Regions from separate parts of the Cohnella herbarum genome, predicted to be linked through region 2. Evidence: riboswitches for the same ligand, from Rfam matches in the RefSeq annotation. Region 2 holds a riboswitch; the other holds the start of a gene.
The links. Region 2 has a riboswitch for thiamine pyrophosphate ahead of HH215_RS09835 (ABC transporter substrate-binding protein). Riboswitches for the same ligand answer to the same signal wherever they lie in the genome.
Positions count from the first base shown of each region.

Region 1: linked by a shared signal. The riboswitch ahead of HH215_RS28020 (ECF transporter S component) and the one ahead of HH215_RS09835 (ABC transporter substrate-binding protein) in region 2 are both predicted to bind thiamine pyrophosphate.

Region 1 is NZ_CP051680.1:6,619,071-6,629,686, forward strand. Features, by position in the region: gene HH215_RS28005 (IclR family transcriptional regulator) at 230-973, shown strand; gene HH215_RS28010 (SDR family NAD(P)-dependent oxidoreductase) at 1,160-1,933, shown strand; gene HH215_RS28015 (fumarylacetoacetate hydrolase family protein) at 1,949-2,857, shown strand; TPP riboswitch at 2,920-3,031, shown strand; gene HH215_RS28020 (ECF transporter S component) at 3,138-3,758, shown strand; gene HH215_RS28025 (ABC transporter ATP-binding protein) at 3,755-5,269, shown strand; gene HH215_RS28030 (energy-coupling factor transporter transmembrane component T family protein) at 5,211-6,002, shown strand; gene infC (translation initiation factor IF-3) at 6,043-6,528, shown strand; gene HH215_RS28040 (acyl-CoA dehydrogenase family protein) at 6,604-7,668, shown strand; gene HH215_RS28045 (oxidoreductase) at 7,713-8,699, shown strand; gene HH215_RS28050 (MFS transporter) at 8,768-9,958, opposite strand; gene HH215_RS28055 (beta-galactosidase) at 10,257-10,616, shown strand, end outside.
Region 2 is NZ_CP051680.1:2,178,594-2,189,209, reverse strand. Features, by position in the region: gene HH215_RS09845 (methyltransferase domain-containing protein) at 1-2,104, shown strand, start outside; gene HH215_RS09840 (glycosyltransferase) at 2,125-3,609, shown strand; TPP riboswitch at 3,699-3,813, shown strand; gene HH215_RS09835 (ABC transporter substrate-binding protein) at 3,944-4,996, shown strand; gene HH215_RS09830 (thiamine-binding protein) at 5,021-5,323, shown strand; gene HH215_RS09825 (ABC transporter permease) at 5,313-6,098, shown strand; gene HH215_RS09820 (ABC transporter ATP-binding protein) at 6,095-6,880, shown strand; gene HH215_RS09815 (TatD family hydrolase) at 6,864-7,667, shown strand; gene HH215_RS09810 (4-fold beta flower protein) at 7,758-8,126, shown strand; gene HH215_RS09805 (hypothetical protein) at 8,209-8,364, shown strand; gene HH215_RS36705 (DUF2642 domain-containing protein) at 8,560-8,823, opposite strand; gene HH215_RS09795 (YolD-like family protein) at 9,140-9,406, shown strand; partial or broken gene rsmD (16S rRNA (guanine(966)-N(2))-methyltransferase RsmD) at 9,756-10,367, shown strand; gene coaD (pantetheine-phosphate adenylyltransferase) at 10,364-10,616, shown strand, end outside.

The sequences.
Region 1 (10,616 bases), 3.9 Mb from region 2:
AAAACGGTTCCTCAACTTTTTCCAATTGCCTCATGTGAAGGCCAAATGCATGCAACTCTTACTGCCATCTTCAATAATTTCTAGTCATTGGCGCCGTGAGCGGAGCACGATAGGCTTAGCTATTGCGCTGACCGAAAGGAGCCGATCATTGTATAACTGAGACGCGCTTGATATAATGGTCGGAAATATCGAACCGGGTTTAGCATGAAAAACCGGATGGGAGACGTCAGTGGAAAATAAATATTGGGTGCCGGCGATCGAAAGAGCCGATGCCGTCTTGCGGTTAATCGCGGAGCATCCCGGCGGATTGCGCCTGATCGACCTCTCCAGGCAAACGGACATCAATAAGAGCTCGATGTTCTCTTTGTTGAACACCTTGGAGAAGTTGAATTGGATTCGTCGGGACAAGGACGATACTTTCAGATTGGGCTCGGCTTTAGGCTCTATCGCGGGAGGATATTTCAAGAGCAACGATCTCATCTCGTCGTTCCATCAAGAAGCCTCGCAGACGAAAGTTAAACTGGGGGAGACGATTCAACTCGCGGAGCTGATCGGAAGCGAAGTGCTCTACCTCGCGAAGGAAGAGTATCCGGGGCCGGTTAGATTAACGTCGGAGCCCGGCATGCGCTTACCCGCGCATTCGACCGCTTTAGGCAAAGTGCTGCTCGCGGATCTGCCGGATGAACGGATTGCCGAGCTCTTCGCAACGGAGCCGTTCAGAAGCTCGACGCCGAACACGATCTCGGATCGGCGTTCCCTTGCCCGAGAGCTGAATCGAGTGCGCGAGCTTGGCTACGGGGAAGATTTGGAGGAAGCCGTCCAAGGCTTCCATTGCATCGCTGCCCCGATCGTCCGACAAGGCAAGGTCGTGTCCGCGGTAAGCTGCTCCATGCTTAAGCACCATTGGGAAGCCAAGCGTTCTTTCGTTCTAACCGAATTGCGAATGCTTGCAAGCCGACTCTCCGCACCCTGAACAGCATAGCCGTTCTCTAGATGAGACGTTTGTCCTATCATAGCTTGAGTCAGCCGGAAAGTCGGTTGGCTTTTTTTTTGTTGTGCTTGATCGGAATAGATGTTAATATTTTATTATATTAAACTTGGTTTATTATAATAAACCAAAACGAATGAAACGATCGTAACAAAGAAAGGAGCGTTTCTCATGCGTTTAAAAGACAAGGTTATCTTGATTACCGGTTCCGGCTCCGGTATTGGCAAGTGTTCGGCGCAATTGTTTGCGAAGGAAGGGGCAACGGTCGTCGTCAACGACTTGGACGCGGTCAAAGGCGAAGAGACGGTCATGGAAATTCGGGAGTCGGGAGGTTCCGCGAGCTTCATCCAAGCCGACGTTACGGATCCCGCTTCCGTGCAAGCGATGGTGGAGCGTATCCTTGCCGAATACGGGGTTATCGACGTCCTCTTCAATAATGCGGGAATAAGCGGCGTCGGAGCTTTGCACGAGGTCGAGCCCGATACGTGGGATCGCGTGATGAACGTGAATATCCGAGGCGTTTACCTTCCGTGCAAATACGTTCTTCCGGCGATGATGGAGCGAAAGTCGGGTTCGATCATCAACATGTCTTCCTGCATAGCGGAGATCGGACTCGCGAGACGCGCTTCCTATGCCGCGACGAAGGGAGCGATTCTCGCGCTAACCAAATCGATGCAGGTGGATTATGCCCCTTACAGCATTCGGGTTAACGCTCTGTTGCCGGGAACGATCTTAACGCCGTTCGTGGAAAATTACTTAAAAACCTCGTACGACGATCCCGCTGCGGCGATCGAATCGCTTAAGAAACGTCAGCTTAGCGGCGAGCTGGGCCGTCCGGAAGACGTCGCTCAAGCCGCGCTGTTCCTGGCTTCGGACGAATCGAAATTTATGATGGGATCTCCGCTCTACATCGACGGCGGAGCCGTGTTCGGCAAAAACGCGTAGGAGGAAACGTTGCAAATGAAATTATTAACCTTCATAGAAAACGAGAAATACAAGTTAGGCGTTTATACCGAGGAAGGGATTCTCGATATCGGCGCTGCTGCGGCGTCAGCGACTGCTCCGGGTGAGCGAAGCATTCCTATCACGATTCAACAGGTTATTGAAGGCGGAGACGAAGCATTGGCTGCGCTTCGTGCTTTCGTCGGGACTACGATGGCGTCTTCCGATCGCGGCTCTTACATTCGGGAGCAATCGGCGTTGACGCTCGGACCTTGCGTGACGCATCCGAACAAGATCATCTGCGTCGGATTGAACTACCGCAAGCACGCGGAGGAGACGAATGCCGCGCTGCCGGAATATCCGATTTTGTTCAACAAATTCAATAATACGTTGGCGGGAGACAGAGAAGAAATTCCGCTTCCGAGGGTGTCCCAGAAGGTCGATTACGAAGCGGAGCTCGTCATCGTGATCGGCAAGAAGGCGAAATATATCGATAAAGCAGACGCGCTGTCTTACGTGCTGGGCTATTGCAACGTGAACGATCTGTCGGCTCGGGATTTGCAATTACGTACTCAACAATGGTTGACGGGCAAGTCCTGCGATAAATTTTCCCCTATCGGCCCTTACCTTGTAACGGCGGACGAAGTGGGAGATCCGAACCGGTTGAGCATCAAGTGTACCGTGAACGGGGAAGTCAGGCAGAATTCGAATACGTCGGACATGATTTTCTCCTGCGAAGAGATCGTTAGTTATATTTCGCAGAACATGACTCTCGTACCGGGCGATATTATTCTGACGGGAACGCCCGAAGGCGTCGTGTTGGGACAACCTCCGGAGCGGCAGGTTTATCTGCAGGCGGGAGACCGCGTGACCGTTGAGATCGAGAAGCTCGGTTCGATCACGAATACGATGGTTAACGAGGTTTAGGTTAAGGGTTGGAAAATCATATTGCCAAATGTTTGCTCTTGATATAAGTTATAAGAAGTTGAATCGCAATAAACGGGTGCTTGATGAAGTCAGGCTGAGATAGCGGCCTTATGCCGCTGACCGTCGATCTGATCTGGGTAATGCCAGCGTAGAGACGTTATTGTCGAGCATCTTCTTTTACGATGCCGTGCGCTAGCCTACCCTTTCGGGGTAGGCTTTTTTGATTACTCACATCATGCGATCAACGAATCCAAGAGTGTAGAAGGGACGTTGTTGAAGCATGGAACATGCTAGGCAAAGGCAAGGACAAGGGGCGAACCCCAGGGGATTGAAACTGACCGATATTCTCGTCACTATCGTGATCGCGGTCGTATTCGGCATCATCTACAAAATATGGGGACCGATGTACGACGTGGTCAAACCGCTGGGTACCCATGCGGAGCAAACGATATACGGCATGTGGTTTCTTGCAGGTACGTTCGCGTTTCTCGTTATCCGGAAGCCGGGAGTCGCGCTCCTCGCCGAGATAGCCGCGGCTTCCATAAGCGCTTTGCTCGGTAGCGAATGGGGACTTTCCACCTTGTACTACGGAGCGTTGCAAGGCTTGGGAGCGGAGATCGTGTTCGCGATTTTCCTCTATCGTTACGCGAACGTGTGGGTCACTTCTCTAGCCGCGCTTGGCGCGGCGGCTGGTTCGTTGGTGTTGGATTTCGGCTATGGCTACATTGAGTCGTTGTCTACATGGAACTATACGTTGTTGATCGGATTTAGAGCGTTGGGAAGCATCGTCATCGCCGGCGTGTTCGCCTCCGCGTTATCCAAAGCGTTGGAACTGACGGGAGTAACCAAAGCGCTGAGGCCGGCGTCCCAAGCGGACTACGACGCCTTAAACCGGGCATGACGGAGAACGGAGCCTCCTTTTCCCCGAGTTTGGCCGTAGTCGCCGGTGTTAAGAACTTAAAGCTTAAGTTTGCCGGAGAGGACGCCTTGTTGTTCAAGGGCGTTTCTCTTTCTTTCCGCGAAGGGGAGAAGACGCTGCTGCTCGGTCCGAGCGGATGCGGGAAATCGACGCTGCTTCAAGTGTTGAGCGGACTGATTCCCCGATCGATCGATGTTCCGATGATTGCCGATGAAACCGTCGTTCCTGAACGATGGGGATACGTGTTCCAAGATCCGGATACGCAGTTCTGCATGTCTTACATGGATGAGGAAATAGCGTTCGTCTTAGAGAACTTGCGCATTCCCCGCGACGAGATGACACCGCTCATTCATCGTTATCTCGCTCAAGTCGGCTTGGATCTTCCGGACGTCCACGTCCCGATTCATACTTTGTCCCAAGGGATGAAGCAGCGGTTAGCCATCGCATCCGTTCTGGCCATGGAGCCGGAAGTGATCTTCTTGGACGAACCGACGGCGCTGCTGGATACCGAAGGCACGGAACTCGTGTGGTCAACGATTAGATCCCTATCCGGGGACAAAACGTTAATCGTCGTCGAGCACAAAATCGAAGGCGTGATCGACTTTTTCGACCGCGTAGTGGTGTTATCGGGAGATGGGGCGATGATCGCGGACGGCGCGCCGGCCGAAATTTTTGCGACCATGAGAAACGAACTTCAACAATACGGGATTTGGTATCCCGGCGTCTGGGAGCACTATCTAGAAATTAAACCTCGCAAGAAGGAAGCGCACCTACGCCATTCGAATGACGGGAGGGGCGTCTTCCTTGAAATGAACGATTTTCGCGGTATACGGGGGAGCGGGCGTCCGGTCATTGAAGTCGGCAAAGCTCTCGTCGCTCCCGGTCAATGGATCGGAGTCATCGGCAATAACGGAGCGGGCAAGAGTTCCTTGCTCCTCGCGATCATGCGACTGATCAAGACGGAAGGGATTTGCAGCATAGCGGGCAGGGAGATCGATAACGTCGAGCAGGCGGCCGAGAATGTCGCGTTCGTTTTTCAGAATCCGGAATTTCAATTCGTTACGCATTCGGTGCGAGAGGAGATCGAGTACTCGCTTTTGTTGGACGGCATGAGCTCCGAGAAACGGCGCGGGATAGCGGAGAAACTGATGGATGAACTATATCTTCGGGAAGTTACCTCGCGTCATCCCTATCAGCTGTCGATGGGGCAGAAAAGACGGTTAAGCGTCGCGACGGCAATCGTGAGAGGGCAGAGCTTGCTGCTTCTAGACGAGCCGACCTTCGGGCTGGACGCCCGGAATACGTTCTCTCTATTGGAGAAACTGGAGAGGCTGCGTACCGAAGGTACGTCGATAATCATGGTCACGCATGATGAGCGGATCGTGGAGAATTTCTGCACGGAGTCATGGACAATCGAGGACGGGAGACTTACCGATGCAACTGACCTTTCCGCACAGGGAAACATGGCTTCACCGCGTCAATCCTACGCTTAAGATCGTACTGTTCTCTTTATGGTTCGCGGCAGTTATCCTCATTCACGATTTTAGCGTCATGATGAACGTTGCTATCGGGTCGGTATTGCTCCTTCCGTGGTCCGGACATCCATGGCGGAGGCTGCTTCTATACGCTTCTCCTTTCTTGCTGGTGTTCGTGTCGACGTCTACGGGAATGATGTTTTTCGGTAAAGGAGAGACGGAGTGGTTCCGATGGGGATTGGTGAACATTACGGAAGAAAGCTTCTTCAGAGGGCTGCACCTGGGGTTCAGAGCGCTTAGCATGGCGGCCGTAGGACTTCTGTTCGGTCTAACGACTCGGCCGGTTAGCCTATTCTATTCCCTCATGCAGCAAGGAAGATTATCTCCGAAGTACGCGTACAGTTTCTTGGCCGCGATGAGGTTGGTTCCCATTCTGGTCGAAGAGTTTCAAACCCTGCGCCATGCTTTGAAAGTCAGGGGAATGCGTAAACGAAGCCAGATTGTAAACTTCTACCAATTATTGTATCGATACGCGATTCCGCTTCTCGCCCAGAGCATCCGACGTGCCCACAGAATTGCGGTAGCGATGGAGGCGAAGCGGTTTGCCGGGGAGGCCAAGAGAACTTATTATTATATTATCGGTTTCTCTTACCGGGACATCGTATTCGCGGGATATGCAGTCGGCGTATTCTGGGTCGCGTTGACGGTCGGATCGGAGTGGCCTTACGCGGATTTTACCGATGTTCGCTAAGCGGCAGGGTGAATCGCATAATAGTTGGAGGTTGGAGAGTATGATTCTGAACGAGAAAATAAAAGCATCCGAGGTTCTGTTAACGGGAGTAGATGGAGAAGATTTAGGGGTCGTATCGCGGGACGAGGCATTGGCGCTAGCCCGCAAGTTCAAAGTGGATTTGGTGTGCACTTCTCTGTATAGCAGTCCGCCGCCTTGTAAATTAGTTTCCAAAGGGGCGGCCAAACAAGAAGCATCGAAGGAAAAGCAAGACGCCCGGAAGAAGGAGCAGCCTTCCAAGCTTAAGGAGATCAGGCTAACGGCGAATATCGAGGAGCATGATTACGATACGAAATGCAGGCAAGCGGAGAAGCTGCTCGCTTCGGGTAACGCGGTTCAACTGGTCGTAAAAATACAAGGCAAAGAAGGGCCGAAGGCGAAGGAGTTGCTGGAGCGGTTGCTGAAGGATTTGGCCGCCGGCGGGAAGAAGGAAACCGGCATCCAGCTTAGCGGCAAACAAGCGGCCGTTCGGGTTAATCCGTTATAATCGGTTACCATCGGCTGTTTGCCGGCGAAGGAGAAGATTTTTGTTTGCCAGGAATGAGGAGAAGAGGAAACCTTAATGATTAACATTCCCGAGTCTATCGTGCGCGAAGTGCGCGACAACGCCGCAAACGGCGATCGTAACGGTCGATTGACTCCGACGATATTGAATTACATTTACGATGCGAAGCTATTCAAAGTGTTCGTTCCGGAACAGTTAAACGGACTCATGCTTCCCTTGCCTGATGCACTGCGCGTGTTCGAGCAGGCGGCTAGAGTCGATGGCAGCTTCGGTTGGTTGGTCACGATCGGGTCGGGCGGCGGATTTTTCTCCGCTACGCTGCCTCCCGCTCAAGCGCGCGAGCTGTTCGGCGGCACGAACGCCGTCGTCGCGGGAAGCGGACATGCTAACGGAATCGCCCGACCGGTCGAAGGCGGATATCTCGTTAGCGGTCAATGGAAATACTGCAGCGGGTCGACTTACGCTAGTCTCTTTACCGCTAATTGCCGGATAGAGGGCTTGGAGGGCGAGGAAACCATAATTCGTTCGTTCGCTTTCTTGCCTGATCAGGTAAACATCATTCAGGATTGGAACTCCTTCGGTTTGAAGGGGACGGAGAGCCATTCGATCTCGGTGGACAACGCATACGTCCCCTCGGATCGCACGTTCGATATTATGGACAACCCTAACTACGACGATCCGATTTTCCGGTATCCGTTCATGCCGTTCGCCCAGACGTCCTTCGCCGCGGTTAGTCTTGGCATATGCCGACATTTCGCGGAGGAAGCTCGTTCCTTCGCCGAAGAGAAAAGAGAAGAGTGGAGTCGAAGCCGATCTCAACGCATGGAAGGACTATTGCGCGCGCTTGGCGAGCAAGATGCTTCATTGAAAGCCGTTGCAGACCAATTCTATGAGACGGTCGAACGGACGTGGACATCATTCGGGACTAACGGAGAGATGACGGAGCAACAACAGCTCGAAGTCGGAACGATCAGCCAGCGGTTGGCCAAAAGTACATTAGCATATGCGCATATGATTTTTCCGTTGCTTGGAATGGCCGTATTAATGGAAGACAACGCGATCAACGCGATTTGGCGGGATCTTCACACGGTGACCCAACATTCGGTTCTTGTTCCGGGATGAGCTCATGATCGGGGTGTTAAACGGAGAGGGAGGTTTGGCGGATTATGGATGCATTCAAAGCTTTAGTGGCGGATCGCGAAGGCGACGAAGTGCGGATCGGTACTCGAAGGATGACCGCGGCGCAATTGCCCGAGGGCGAAGTGCTGGTGCGGGTCGTCTATTCCAGCGTGAACTATAAAGACGGGTTGGCTTCCATTCCGAACGGAAATATCGTGAAGGATTATCCGTTCATTCCGGGAATCGATCTAGCCGGTATCGTCGTGTCTAGCGAGGATAGTCGGTTTAGGGAAGGCGACGAGATTCTCGTCACGGGATTCGGGCTTGGCGTCAACCGCTTCGGCGGGTACAGCGAGTATGCGAAGGTGCCGGCGGATTGGGTCGTTAAGCTGCCTGCGGGACTTTCGCTGAAGGAAGCGATGATCTTCGGGACCGCGGGGTTTACGGCGGCAATGTCGGTTCAAGCGTTGCAGGCCGGCGGAGTGGATCCGAAGAGCGGGCCGGTACTCGTAACGGGAGCGACGGGCGGAGTCGGAAGCGTATCGATCGCGATTCTGGCGAAGCTAGGTTATGAAGTCGTGGCGAGCACGGGGAAAAAGGAGGCGGCAGACGAGTTGCTTCGGCTTGGCGCGACCCGCGTAATCGGACGAGAGGAGCTCTTCCCGGAGAAGCCTCGCCCCCTTGGCCGGGAAACGTGGGCAGGCGTCGTCGATTGCGTCGGCGGGAAATCGCTCGCCTCCATCTTAAGCAACGTGAAATACGGCGGCACTGTAGCGGCGAGCGGATTGACGGGGGGGAGCGAGCTCGAGACGACCGTCTTCCCCTTCATCCTTCGTGGCATTCGGCTAATCGGAATCGACTCCGTCCAAGCTTCAATGTCGGCGAGGAGGCGGGTGTGGGAGCTTCTTGCATCGGAATACAAACCGGAGGGATTAGCATCTATAGCTTCCGAAATCTCTTTAGAGCAAATTCCGTCCGCCCTCTCCGCGATTCTCTCTGGGCAATCCCGCGGCAGAGTCGTTGTTAAGCTATAGAGCCGTTCGGGAGCAAAGTCTATCGATGTCGTGGCTCGGCTGACGGTCGATGTGTCGTTGTTCCTCGGTCAGCGACTGGCGGTATTCCCTGATTCTAGCGGAATACCGCTTTTTATCATGAATAGAGGAATGATGATCACCAAACCTGCGAGGAAGAATAGACCGGCGACCGCATACAACGGAACGAGCGAGATCGCGTTCTTGACGATGCCGGACAGCATCATCGTAACGACTATTGATCCCATGAGCAGCGGAGTCAGAATGCGGTTGACCCTACCGATGAACGATTCCTGCCTATTTCGCATAATCTTCGTGTTCATTCCGATATGGATGAACGGGAACAAGAATCCGCTAATGAATTGAAGTCCCAGCGTCAGCCAGTACTCCGTCGAGAGGCCGCTGCCGATAATCTCCAAGCTCATTGCCATCGCGCCGCCGATAATCATCGTAACGCCGTTGACCAATAGAAACCATTGCAAATCGTTTTCCGCTCTTCCGAGCCTTTCCGTCATGAGGAAAATCGCCAGCGGCTGAATCAGGCCAAGGCCGAGCCCCGCTGCGATACATACGCCACCGAGTTTGCGAAATAGGATGCTGGACCGCACGTAGCGATACTCTGCCTTAACATCTTCTAATATATGCGAGTTTTGTTTTTCCCCATCATCTTGACGATCGCTGGGCAGGATAGCCAGCAATGCGGCGGATATCAGAAAGGAAGCGCCCATTATACCGATTGAAGTCTCGATGCCGAAGTTCCGATAAACGAACGTGCCGACGATCGGTCCGAAGATCATAAATACCGCGTACAACGTTTGATACACTGACATTCCCTTCTGCACTAAATGTTCAGGCACATGCAGTTTGAATAACTTCATACCGGAGAGGTGCGTAAATTGAGACAATATCGCCGAGACCAACGTTGCGAAGAATACCGCTTTCCATGAACCGTTCTCCATCGCGAACAACACCCCGAGAATGGATGCCGCGCTTAACAGGTCGCACCGCACCATAGTCTTTTTCGGCCGCCAGCGTTTCGCCAACGTCCCTCCGATAAACGAAAAAATGAAGATCGGCGCATATTCCGCGACCGAGATGAATGAAACGGCCAATGAGTCGCCGCCGGTCATGTCGATTACGTAAAACAGGATAGCGATATTTCTCACCCATACCCCGATTTGCAAAAACAAAGCAGAGACGATAATCGTTTGCGCGAAACGGTTGCTCAGAATCGATGGTCCAGAAACAGGCGGATTGCTCATCAATGAATCGCTTCCTTTCGAAATCCCTTTTTGACGATCCCGTTGTTGTTCTCCCTGAATTTTACGGAAAATTTCAGAAGGGGCAGAAGCTTCGCAAGAATGAAAGTGATCTCCGCCCCGAGGCTGAAATTCGAATTCAAATTCGCAAACTCGGCATGAAAAGACAACGAAGGATCAAATAGTCTTATATCCCGAAGCGCGTTGCGAGATGGATAATGGAAGGTGCAGCCGTGAGAGTACTAGAGCGATCTGACAAGACTGGCGGCATATATAGTCAAGGAAAGCGAGAGTGCGCGAGATGAAGCTGGGAGTAGCCTATTATCCGGAGCATAACAAGCGGGAGCAGTGGAATCGTGATTTAGAGCAAATAAAAGAAGCAGGCATAGAAAGAGTACGGATTGCGGAGTTCGCGTGGTCGAGGCTGGAGCCGAATAACGGGGAGTTCCGGTGGGAGTGGCTGGATCAATTCATAACGCTGGCTGAGGAATACGGGCTGGAGGTGATTCTATGCACGCCGACGGCTTGTCCGCCGATTTGGTTGGTGGAGGAGTTTCCGGATGTGATTCCGGTAGACGAGGAAGGGCGTCGCAACGTCTTCGGGGCGAGGCAGCATCGTTGCTATAATTCTCCCCCTTATCTTCATTACTCTCTGCGAATC
Region 2 (10,616 bases):
CGGCTGGTTGCGGGCGCAACCTGACATTCGATTGCTCGAGCAAGCGAAGAACGTCGGATTTCCGGCAGGATGCAATATCGGTGCCGCAGCGTCGGCCGGGGATCGAATATTGCTGTTGAATAACGATACGGTCGTCACGCCGCGATGGTTGAGTCAAATGGAACTGGCCATCGGGAGCGACGACCGAGTCGGAGCCGTCGGGCCGCTGACCAACTTCGCCGGATACGGACAGACGGTCGAGACGTCTTACCACTCGATGGACGAGATGCAACGTTTCGCGGAGATTTACAACGTTTCCTCGCCGAATCGGTGGGAAGAAAAAATGAAGCTGATCGGGTTCTGCCTGCTCGTTAAACGCGAAGCTTGGATGAAGGTCGGACCTCTCGACGAGGCGTTCGGAATCGGCAATTACGAGGACGACGATTGGTGCGTCAGGGCGAGATTGTCGGGATATAAGCTTCTATTATGCCGAGATACGTTCATTCACCATGAAGGCCATGCCTCCTTTAAGTCCGTTAAGGATACGTTCAAGAAGGCGATGATCCATAACGGCACGTTATTCATGAACAAATGGGGATTTCATCCGCATATCGCGGTGAATATCCGATCCGATCTGCTTCAGCCTTTGCAATCGGTTAAGCCCGGGATGAGCGTCCTCGAGATCGGCTGCGGTTGCGGAGCGACGCTGCTCGAGCTTCGTAACCGGTACAAGGATATTCGGTTATTCGGATACGAGAGCGAACAAGCCGCTGCTCGAATCGCTTCGTTCGTAACGGAGAGAACATGGTCGCAGGAGGAAGACATCCAGATTCCGGTCGGTTCTAAAGGGTTCGATGCGATCATTCTTAACGATATTTTATCTCTCCCGGTTCCGCTCGACATGCTGCGGAAAATATATAGATGGCTAAGACCAGGCGGAATTGTCGTGACCAGCGTTCCGAACCGAATGTACGTAGAGTATGTCAAAGCTTATCTGAAGCCCGCGAATCCAGTGCCCCATGAGGCGTTCCTCTCCAAAGAAGAAACGATCGATCGGTTTCGCAATGCGGGCTTTGAAGAGGTTGAAATGACGATGATTGCTTCGGAGGAGACGAAAAAGCATGAGATTGACGCCCTATGCTTACTCGCCGGAGAGAAGCGAAGAGACGAATTTACCGCGATTTATTTCATAGCTAACGCGATAAAGGCACCGGTCGGAGGACGTAAACCGACGAAGGCGCCCGTTCCCGCGGGTTCCGCTAAACCGGTGAAGCCGGAGGAGCCTGCAAGCGAATCGCCCGCACCTTCCATGCCGACGCCAGCAAAGTCGGAAATTCTTACAGAATCGACGGTGACGCCATTGACCTATTTACCTAAAGCCCAGGAAGACGTCGCCTTTACGGGGGAAAGGCTTATCCTCAGTTCGGCGGTTTCCGGCTCGCACCCCGACGTGCTCGCCGAGCACGTGTATCGTTACCGTCTTGCGCAACGTTACTGCATTGGCAAAACCGTTCTAGATGCTGCTTGCGGAGCTGGATACGGCGTTCGCATGATGAAGGACGGCGGGGCTATCAGCGTGACCGGAGTAGACATCGACGCAGCGTCGGTGCACCTTGCGAATCGAGATTACGGAGGGGATGGCGTTTACTATCAGATCGGAAACGTGTTGCAGCTTCCGTATTCCTCCGAATCGTTCGACGTTGTCGTTTCCTTCGAAACGATCGAGCACGTGCCCGACGGAACCGCATGGCTAAGGGAAGCGGCGCGCGTGCTCCGTCCGGGCGGAAGGCTAATCGTATCGACGCCGAACCGGGAAGTGACCAATCCGGATCGGTTGTACGGAGAGCAAGTGCGCAATCCCTATCATTGTTTCGAATACAGTCTGAGCGAGTTTGTCGGAGAGCTGTCGGCTTTGTACGATATCGAGGGGTTATACGGACAAACCTTCGTAGGCAAGCATGGGCAAGTCGCTCCGGAATGGAGCGATATAGCGGCCGCCGTAGGAGGCGTTACGACGATGGCCGGATTTAACCCCGATATTATCCGATATTATGGGCCGGCTTCCTTAAGCCGCATGAAGAACGCTCGACCGGCTTACGTAATAGCCGTATGCCGGAAGAAATAAGCCGATAAGGAGGACTCGGCATGGAGGGGGAATTGCGGCCGAGCGAGCACAAGTTGTATTTTCTCGGGGAAAACGCGAATTTGGAAGCTCCGGGATTGATGCATGGCGCCGAAGAAATATCGATCGGTAAAGAGGCCATCGTGAGCTCGGGTCATCGATTGATCGTGACTTCGCCGATTAACGGTTCGCGGCCGAAAATCATTCTAGGAGACGGCGTACAAGCGGATATCGGCCTGATCGTAACGGCAGAGAATCACGTTGAATTAGAGCGGTTAGTCTGGTGCGGACCGCATGCGGTGCTGTCGGATACGGAGGCCGAATACCGGAAAACCGGTCTTCCGGTCTCTAAGCAAGGCTACCGCCATGCCGGGATAAACCGTTTGATTGTCGGAGAAGGCACCTATATCGGAGCGCATGCGGTAATCGAAGGTGCCATGAAAATCGGGAAAGGCTGCGTGATCGGAGCAGGCAGCGTCGTTCGCGGCGACGTACCGGACTATTCCGTCGTCTGGGGCGTTCCCGCCAAGCTGACGGAAATGTTCGATACCGTTGCCGAGGAATGGATTAAGGTCGAGACGGAAGAGGAGATTGCGGACGTTCTGCGTCGACGTAGAGACCGGCCTCTGTTATCGATCTGCATTCCGACTTATAACAGAAGCAAGGAGCTTAAGGTATGTCTCGATTCCGTATTGCCGCAGACCAGCATTAACGGATTGATCGAAGTATGCGTCTCCGATAACGCTTCGGACGACGCGACTTCCGCCGTGCTCGCTCAATACGTGATGAAATATCCGCAGCTAAGAACGATCAGACAATCGGAGAACATCGGCGGCGAGAGAAATTTCGTGGAAGTCGTGAAATTCGCGAAAGGAAAATTCGCGAAGCTCCAAGGGGATGACGATTATTTTATCCCGGGAGCCATCCAGCCGATTCTCTATGCGCTCTTATATCGGAAAAGCCGATTCCTGTTGATCGACGTGCTCAGGAACGACGGAACCGTTGAAGTATTGGAAGGGATGGATAGGCTCGTTACGGAGCTTTCCATTGCCTCCGGATTCATTTCCTCGATCGTGGTCGATCGCGAGGCATTATTGAGCTTACCCGAATTGGATCGGTTTATCGGCACGAGCTTGAACCACATTTATTGGCTTTATGCTTTGCTCGAAGAGGATCCTAGGTTTACCTTGCTTAAGTTCTCGATGTTCAGTTACGCGTTTAATGCTCCCAGAGGCTACAATTACGGAGATGCCGCGATTCGGGGGTACTTGGAAATTTTGCGATATTTCGTTGGGAGAGGACTATCCGAGCCGGTGTATGTAGACGAGAAAAAGGTGCTGCTAGACCGATTCGTCTTGCCGCGCTTGGAAATGATGATCGAAGTCGGCTTCGAATTCGATTTCGAAGGATTCGAAGCCGTATTCACGGAACATTATGAAATGGAGCCGTATTATCCGGAGTATCTTGCCGAGGTGCGGAGAATCATCGCTTTGACCGGGAATCGCTAAACGGGAAGCGATAAGGGAAGCGATAAGGGATAGACATCTTCGGGCGGTTTGTTATAATAGGTGTGGAAAGAAGCGGGTTTCGCCAATTGAATACGCCCCGGGGGAGCTGGAACAAGGCCGGCTGAGAGTGCATCCCATAGAAGATGCAGACCCTTATTACCTGATCTGGTTAGTACCAGCGTAGGAAGGTGGGAGCAGACCAGCTAGCGATAGAGCGTGCTGGCGTGCCATACGTCTTTTGCTATTTAAGACGCCCTCCGGAATCGGGGGGCGTTTTTCGATTTTTTCGTGAAGCTCTCTTCTCCGCATTAGCAGGATAGAGAGGGAGAGGGAAATGAAAGGAAAGAGTAAAGTTTGGCAAGGTTTGGGATTAACGGTATTAGCGGGCATGCTGCTGGCCGGGTGCGGCAACAATGGCAACAATGGCAACTCCGGAGCTTCCGGAAGCGTCGCGCCATCTTCGGAAGGTTCGGCATCCCCGTCTGAGGCGTTGCAGAAAGTGACGCTCGTGCTCGACTGGACTCCGAATACGAACCATACGGGATTGTATGTCGCCAGGGATCAAGGGCTGTGGAAAAAACATGGATTGGACGTAGAGATCATTCTGCCGCCGGAAGCGGGAGCAAGCGCCCTTGTGGCGAACAATACGGCGGATTTCGGGGTCGGGGCACAGGAAAGCATGATCTTGGCGCGCGAGCAGGGCTTGCCGCTCGTATCCATCGCGCCGATCATCCAGCACAATACGTCGGGATTCGCGTCTCCCGTGGACAAGAACATCAAGGAGCCTAAAGACTTCGAAGGGAAATCTTACGGCGGTTGGGGTTCCCCCGCCGAGCAAGCCGTAATCGAATCGATCATGAACGTTCAGCAAGCGGACGTCGGCAAAGTGAACTTCGTAAGCGCGGGTACGGCGGATTTCTTCACAGCGGTGAAGAAAGGCATCGATTTCGAATGGATTTTCTACGGATGGACGGGAATCGAAGCGGAACTGCGGAACGAACCGGTTAATATGGTGTACTTGACCGATTACAGCAAGCAATTGGATTATTACACGCCTTTGCTGTTAACGAACGAGAAGCTGATTCAAGAAAAGCCGGAGCTCGTGCGCGCTTTCTTGGCGGGAGCGTCGGAAGGCTATCAATATGCGATCGACAATCCGGACGCGGCTGCCGATTTGTTGATCAAGGCGGTTCCGGAATTGAACGCGGATCTGGTAAAGGCGAGCCAGAAATGGCTAAGCCCGAAATACAAGGACGACGCCCCGCGTTGGGGAGAGCAGAAGCGGGAAGTGTGGTCCGGTTATGGCGATTGGTTGAGCCAGAACGGGCTGATGAAAGAAGGATTGAACTACGACGAGATGTTCACGACGGAGTTCCTGCCGAAATAATTAAAGTGTGAGGAGTGGAAAACGATGGCTCAAGCGCTGCTAAGCATACAGATTTTACCGAAGGTAAAACCGGGAGAAGAGGTTATTCCATACGTCGACCGAGCGATCGAAATCATTAAACAGTCGGGAGTCGCCTACCGGGTAGCGTCATTGGAGACGACGATGGAAGGCGAATTGGATCAATTGATCGACATCGTTAAGCGGATGAACGCCGCTATGTTCGAGATGGGCAGCCCGTCCGTCATGTCGCAAATCAAACTGGTCGTAGACGGCCAAGAGGGCGCTTCGATGGCTCGGCTGTTGCAGAAATATCCCGATGGGCAATAACCGAACTAGAGGGATATGGCTGCCTGTCGTCACGTTGTTCGCGTTCGTGGGAGCGTGGGAAGCCGTATGCGCGATCTTCCGGATCGAAACGTTCACTTTGCCCGCGCCGTCGGATATCGCCGTTACGATGTACGAAGATTCCGGGGTTTTGTGGGAGCACGTCGTCGCGACGTTTTCTTTGGCACTGGCAGGGCTCGTTTTAGGATTAGTAATCGGGATCGTAGTCGCGATCGTTCTGCACGTGATTCCTTTTCTTAGGGAAGCATTCGCTCCGCTCTTAGTGCTTTCTCAGAACGTCCCCCTTATCGCTTTAGGGCCGTTATTGATGATTTGGTTCGGGTTCGGCTTAACGCCTAAGCTGATCCTGCTCGTCCTCGTATGTTTTTTTCCGGTTACGTTATCGATTCTAGTCGGTCTCGGACAAGCCGAGCCGCAATTGCGAGAGTATTTGGGAATGATCGGCGCCTCTCGGTGGGAGAAGCTGAAGAGGCTTGAATTTCCGGCCTCCTTGTCCTACTTGTTCTCCGGCTTGCGGATCGCGGCTACCTACGTCGTATCATCCGCGATCGTCGCCGAGTGGCTCGGGGCGAACAAAGGGATCGGTTATTACTTGAAGCTAAAGTTTAACGGATTCGACCAACCGGGCGTATTCGGCTCGATCGTCTGTATCGTCACGCTGAGCTTCTTGTTCTACTATGCGGTCGTCATCGCGGAACGCCTAACGATTCGGTGGAAACCGCGTCCGCAAAACGACTGGAAGGGGGCTTCCTCATGAGGAACTCCGTCGGAAGCACGCTGGAACTCATCGGAATCGACAAAGCCTATATGCGAGGCAAAGAGCGGGTATCCGTATTGAGCGACATCCGTCTGCATGTTAAAGCGGGCGAGTTTGTCACTTTAATCGGGCCTTCGGGCAGCGGCAAATCCACGTTGTTCCGATTAATCGGCGGCGTGGAGCGTCCGGATGGCGGACGAATTCTGATCGATGGCAAAGAGGTCACCGGACAACGCGGACTGATCAGTTATATGCCGCAGCAACCGGCATTGTTTCCTTGGTTGTCCGTTGAGGATAACATCTCGTCTGCTCTCGTTACTGCCGGAACCTCGAAGAAAGAAGCTAGAGAACTGGCTGCCGACTGGCTTGAGAAAATCCATCTCAAGGCAGTGGCCAAGGAATACCCTCATGTACTGTCCGGAGGGATGCAGATGAGGGTGAGCTTCTTGCGCGCGCTGCTCATGAAACGGAACGTCATGTGCTTGGATGAGCCTTTCGCTGCTTTGGATGCTTTGACTAGAGCGGACATGCAGCGCTGGTTGCTAGAGCTGTGGGAAGCGGACAGGCGCTCGGTATTGTTCGTCACGCACAGCATCGAAGAAGCGCTCATGCTGTCGGATCGCATATACGTGTTATCTCCCGCCCCCGCAACGGTGTTGCGCGAGATCGTGATCCCATTTGGGCGTCCGCGCAGGGCCGACGTCTGGACGTCTCCCGAGTTCGTCGATTTGAAGAAAGAAGTGCTGGAACTGTTGGGCGAAGGGGATGCGGCGCTTGTTTGACGCTCACGTTCATTTGGATTTATACGGCGATGCGGAGCGGGAGGAAATAATGGAAAACTTGGATTCGTCGGGAATCGAAGGACTTGTGGCCGTTTCGATGGGGATGAACTCTTGTATCGCAAACCGCGAAACGGCCATTCGTTGGTCAGGACGGATCATGCCGGCTTATGGACATCATCCCGAGCTGTCTCCGCTGGAGGAGCCGGAAGTGAACGTTCTATGCGACTGGATACGGGAGCGGGATGCGGGAAACGAGGTTTTCGCGATCGGAGAAGTAGGGCTTCCCTATTATACGCGCAAGGATGCGGAAACGAGCGGGAACGCGTTCGATCTAAAGCCGTATCTGTTCCAATTGGAACGTTTCGTTCGGTTGGCCGCCGAGCTGGACAAGCCGATCGCGCTTCATGCGGTGTACGAGGATGCCGACGTCGTCATGGACATGCTTGAACGTTACGCGATTCGTCGTGCGCACTTCCATTGGTTTAAAGGGAGTTCGGCGGCGATTGCGCGTATTGTTCGGAACGGCTACATGATATCGATAACGCCTGACGTATTGTACGAGGCTGCGATCAAGGAATTGGCGATAAGGGTCCCGCTGCGTAATCTCATGGTCGAAACCGACGGGCCTTGGCCGTTCGAGGGACCGTTCGCCGGGAAACCCACCGTTCCCGGTATGGTTCGCGATGTCTTGATCGAGATCGCAAAGTTGCGATCGGTCGAGGTGAAAGCCGTCCAAGAGGTCGTTAGGCGCAATTGCCTCTCTTTTTACGGTTGGGATGATTTATAGCCTTTAATTGTGATGCTCTCAGATTACATTTTTCGACATTTTTCATAGAATTTCATGGTATAATCGGTAAAAAACCGGAGGTGCGTAGCGGTGAATGACTGGTATTTCGATCGTTATGGACAAACAGCGTTCTTGTTGGTGGAAGGGGATCGATTCGTTAGCCGGAACGGTCGCAATCTCGGTTGGCTTCAGCAGGAAAAGCAGGTTTATACGCTGACGGGTCAGCCCATCGGTTATTTGGAGAAAGGCGTTCTGAGGGATCGTTCCGGCGGCATCGTCGGATTTGCGAGATCCGCTACGGCCTACTTGCCTTCCATCCCTGGAATGAGCGGCGCTCCGTCGGCCCCATCGATTCCCGGAAGGCCGCCTAAGCCGGGATTTGCCGGCTCGGTTAGCGATCCGGGAAACGGCGGGTGGTCTAGCAAGTCGGTTCGTGATTTTTTCGGTACGGATATTTAGAAAGCGATGCAAATTTAGGCTTCATCTACCGCTAAGTGGATTTTTAGCACGTTGAGCCAATAGGGGAGTTAGACAATGAAAAATGATCGTCATCGCCCTAGCCTTATTTCTTGCCGTTCCGAATGTAACGAGCGCAGTGCCGCAAGTCGTCGGCGGAAGTAAAGAAGAGAACCAGAAGCTTGAACAATCCAAAAAACTAGCTCGATACGTAAAAGAATATCAGAAGAAGAATGCATGAAAATAAGTTGGAGATAAGAAAAAGCGGCCTCCGGAATCGATATTCCGGGCGGCCGTTCTTTCGTGTTGTCGCAAATCCGACTTTCAGCCTGCCTACAATTAACAAGGGGGTGGTCAGCTGACTGGCGGACCATAGATCTTTTATCTGTGAACAAAGGATAAAAAAGAGAGTTGTCTGAGCAACTCCCTCGAAAAGTTATAAAGGCATTGTCCAAACAATCTCCGCAATTCGGACGCATACCTGATGCTTATGGGTTTGAAGAAGAACATGATCAGGCTTGACGTCTATAATAATACCCTCGATTCTTCCCCGCGTTGTTTCAAAGCAAACGTAACATCCGACTAGCTTTTTGAGAGCTTCGACCACGTAGGGGTCGACTAACGAAACGGTTTGTATTTGACTAGGATTAATCTGAGCCGGACTGACCTGATTAAGGTGTTGATGATACAAATGAACCACTCCTCGGGTTATATTCGATCACATCATATGCGGTTGCCTATACCGAGGAGTGGGCTATGGAACTCACTAACGCTATTTTAACTTATATCTAAACTTGTCTTTATCGTCGCCCTGGTCGACAACAAAAAACATGTCAATCGCGCCAATTTCGAATAGTTCAGTCATGACAGACCTCCAAAGAGTGTTTTCTTAGTCATACGAATGCTAGAATAAGATGTTTCACCGGAAGCCGCGCAAAGTCGTTCCTGCAGGAGGGCGAACGGTAAGAACCTTCAATTTTCAACCCTGACATCCAAGAATATTAGGAGTGATCGCTATGCCGCCAGTAGAAAAACCAAAGAAGAAAGCCAAGGATAAGAGACCGACGCGCGACGAAGCTATTCTCGAAGAAATCGGGGAGAGACTTGTCGAAGCGAAGAACGAGGAGTCCGAAGTCGTTCTAACCGTTTGGGGGTTGGATGAACCGGTACAAGGCGTTATCGTCGCATTAGATACAAGGACAAGATTAGTCCATGTTGAGAAGCAAGGTGATCTAACCAAAGTACCGTTTATGGATATCATGAAAGTAGATAACCCCGATTGATCGGACTTTCTTCCATATGTAGCGTACCTGGAGGTTCAGTGTTTTAAACAAAAAAGTCGACCCCCGTCTCGCGACGAGGGCCTTCATGGGAGAGGAGAAACCGGACGAAGATCTTATGGGGAAACGTAAGTCTTCTCCGCGGTTGTCCCCGACACCTCTCGGCGCCGGTACTATCATTGTGACCTTAGGCAAGGAAAATATACGCAGTCGCGGAAAAAAATTAGTAGGCGAAAGCACGGCGACCGAACACGGATATTCTAAGCTTTTGAAACACGGGAGAATGTGGTAACATTACACCAGTTAAGCTCACGGCTAACGGTACTACTTAGCGCGATATAATGGGGTTGAGAAAGTGCGAGTCATTTCTGGACAAGCCAAAGGACATCCGCTCAAAGCGGTTCCAGGCAGCAATACCCGTCCGACGACGGACAAGGTGAAGGAATCCCTATTCAGCATGATCGGACCTTATTTCGATGAGGAAAACGTGCTGGACTTATTTGCCGGCACCGGCGGATTGGGAATCGAAGCTTTAAGCCGAGGCGCGGCTAACGCCGTATTCATCGACGCCAGCTCGCAGAGCGTAGAAGTAGTCAAGCGCAATCTGGCTTCGACGAAATTGGCGGATCGGGCCGAGGTCTATCGCAACGATGCCCGAAGAGCGTTAAAGCTGCTAGAACGAGCGGGAAAATCCTTCGATTTGATATTCTTGGATCCTCCTTATGCGGTGAAGGATTGCGATGCCTTATTGATCGACATGGCTTCGAGAGGATTAGTGGCCGACGGCGCGATAGCCGTCGTGGAACACCATCCCGATGTCGTTTACCCCGAGAATATCGAGGGTTATGAGAGAACAAGATACGCGACTTATGGAGAGATAGCTTTGTCCATATATCGATATCAACAAAATAACGAGGCGGAGCCCGGTCTTCCCTCGGACTTGGAGGAGGCGACCGAACGATGAGCCCTCATCAAACTCGCATGGAACACGAGTTCCGGATCGCGGTTTACCCCGGGAGCTTCGATCCCGTTACTTTCGGACATCTGGATATTATACGCAGGGCGGCCAAACAGTTCGACCGCGTCATCGTGGCGGTATTGAACAACACGGTTAAAACTCCGTTATTTTCGGTTCAAGAGAGAAAAGATTTATTGGCCGAGGTTACGCGAGATCTGCCTAACGTGGAGATCGACAGCTTTCGCGATTTGCTCG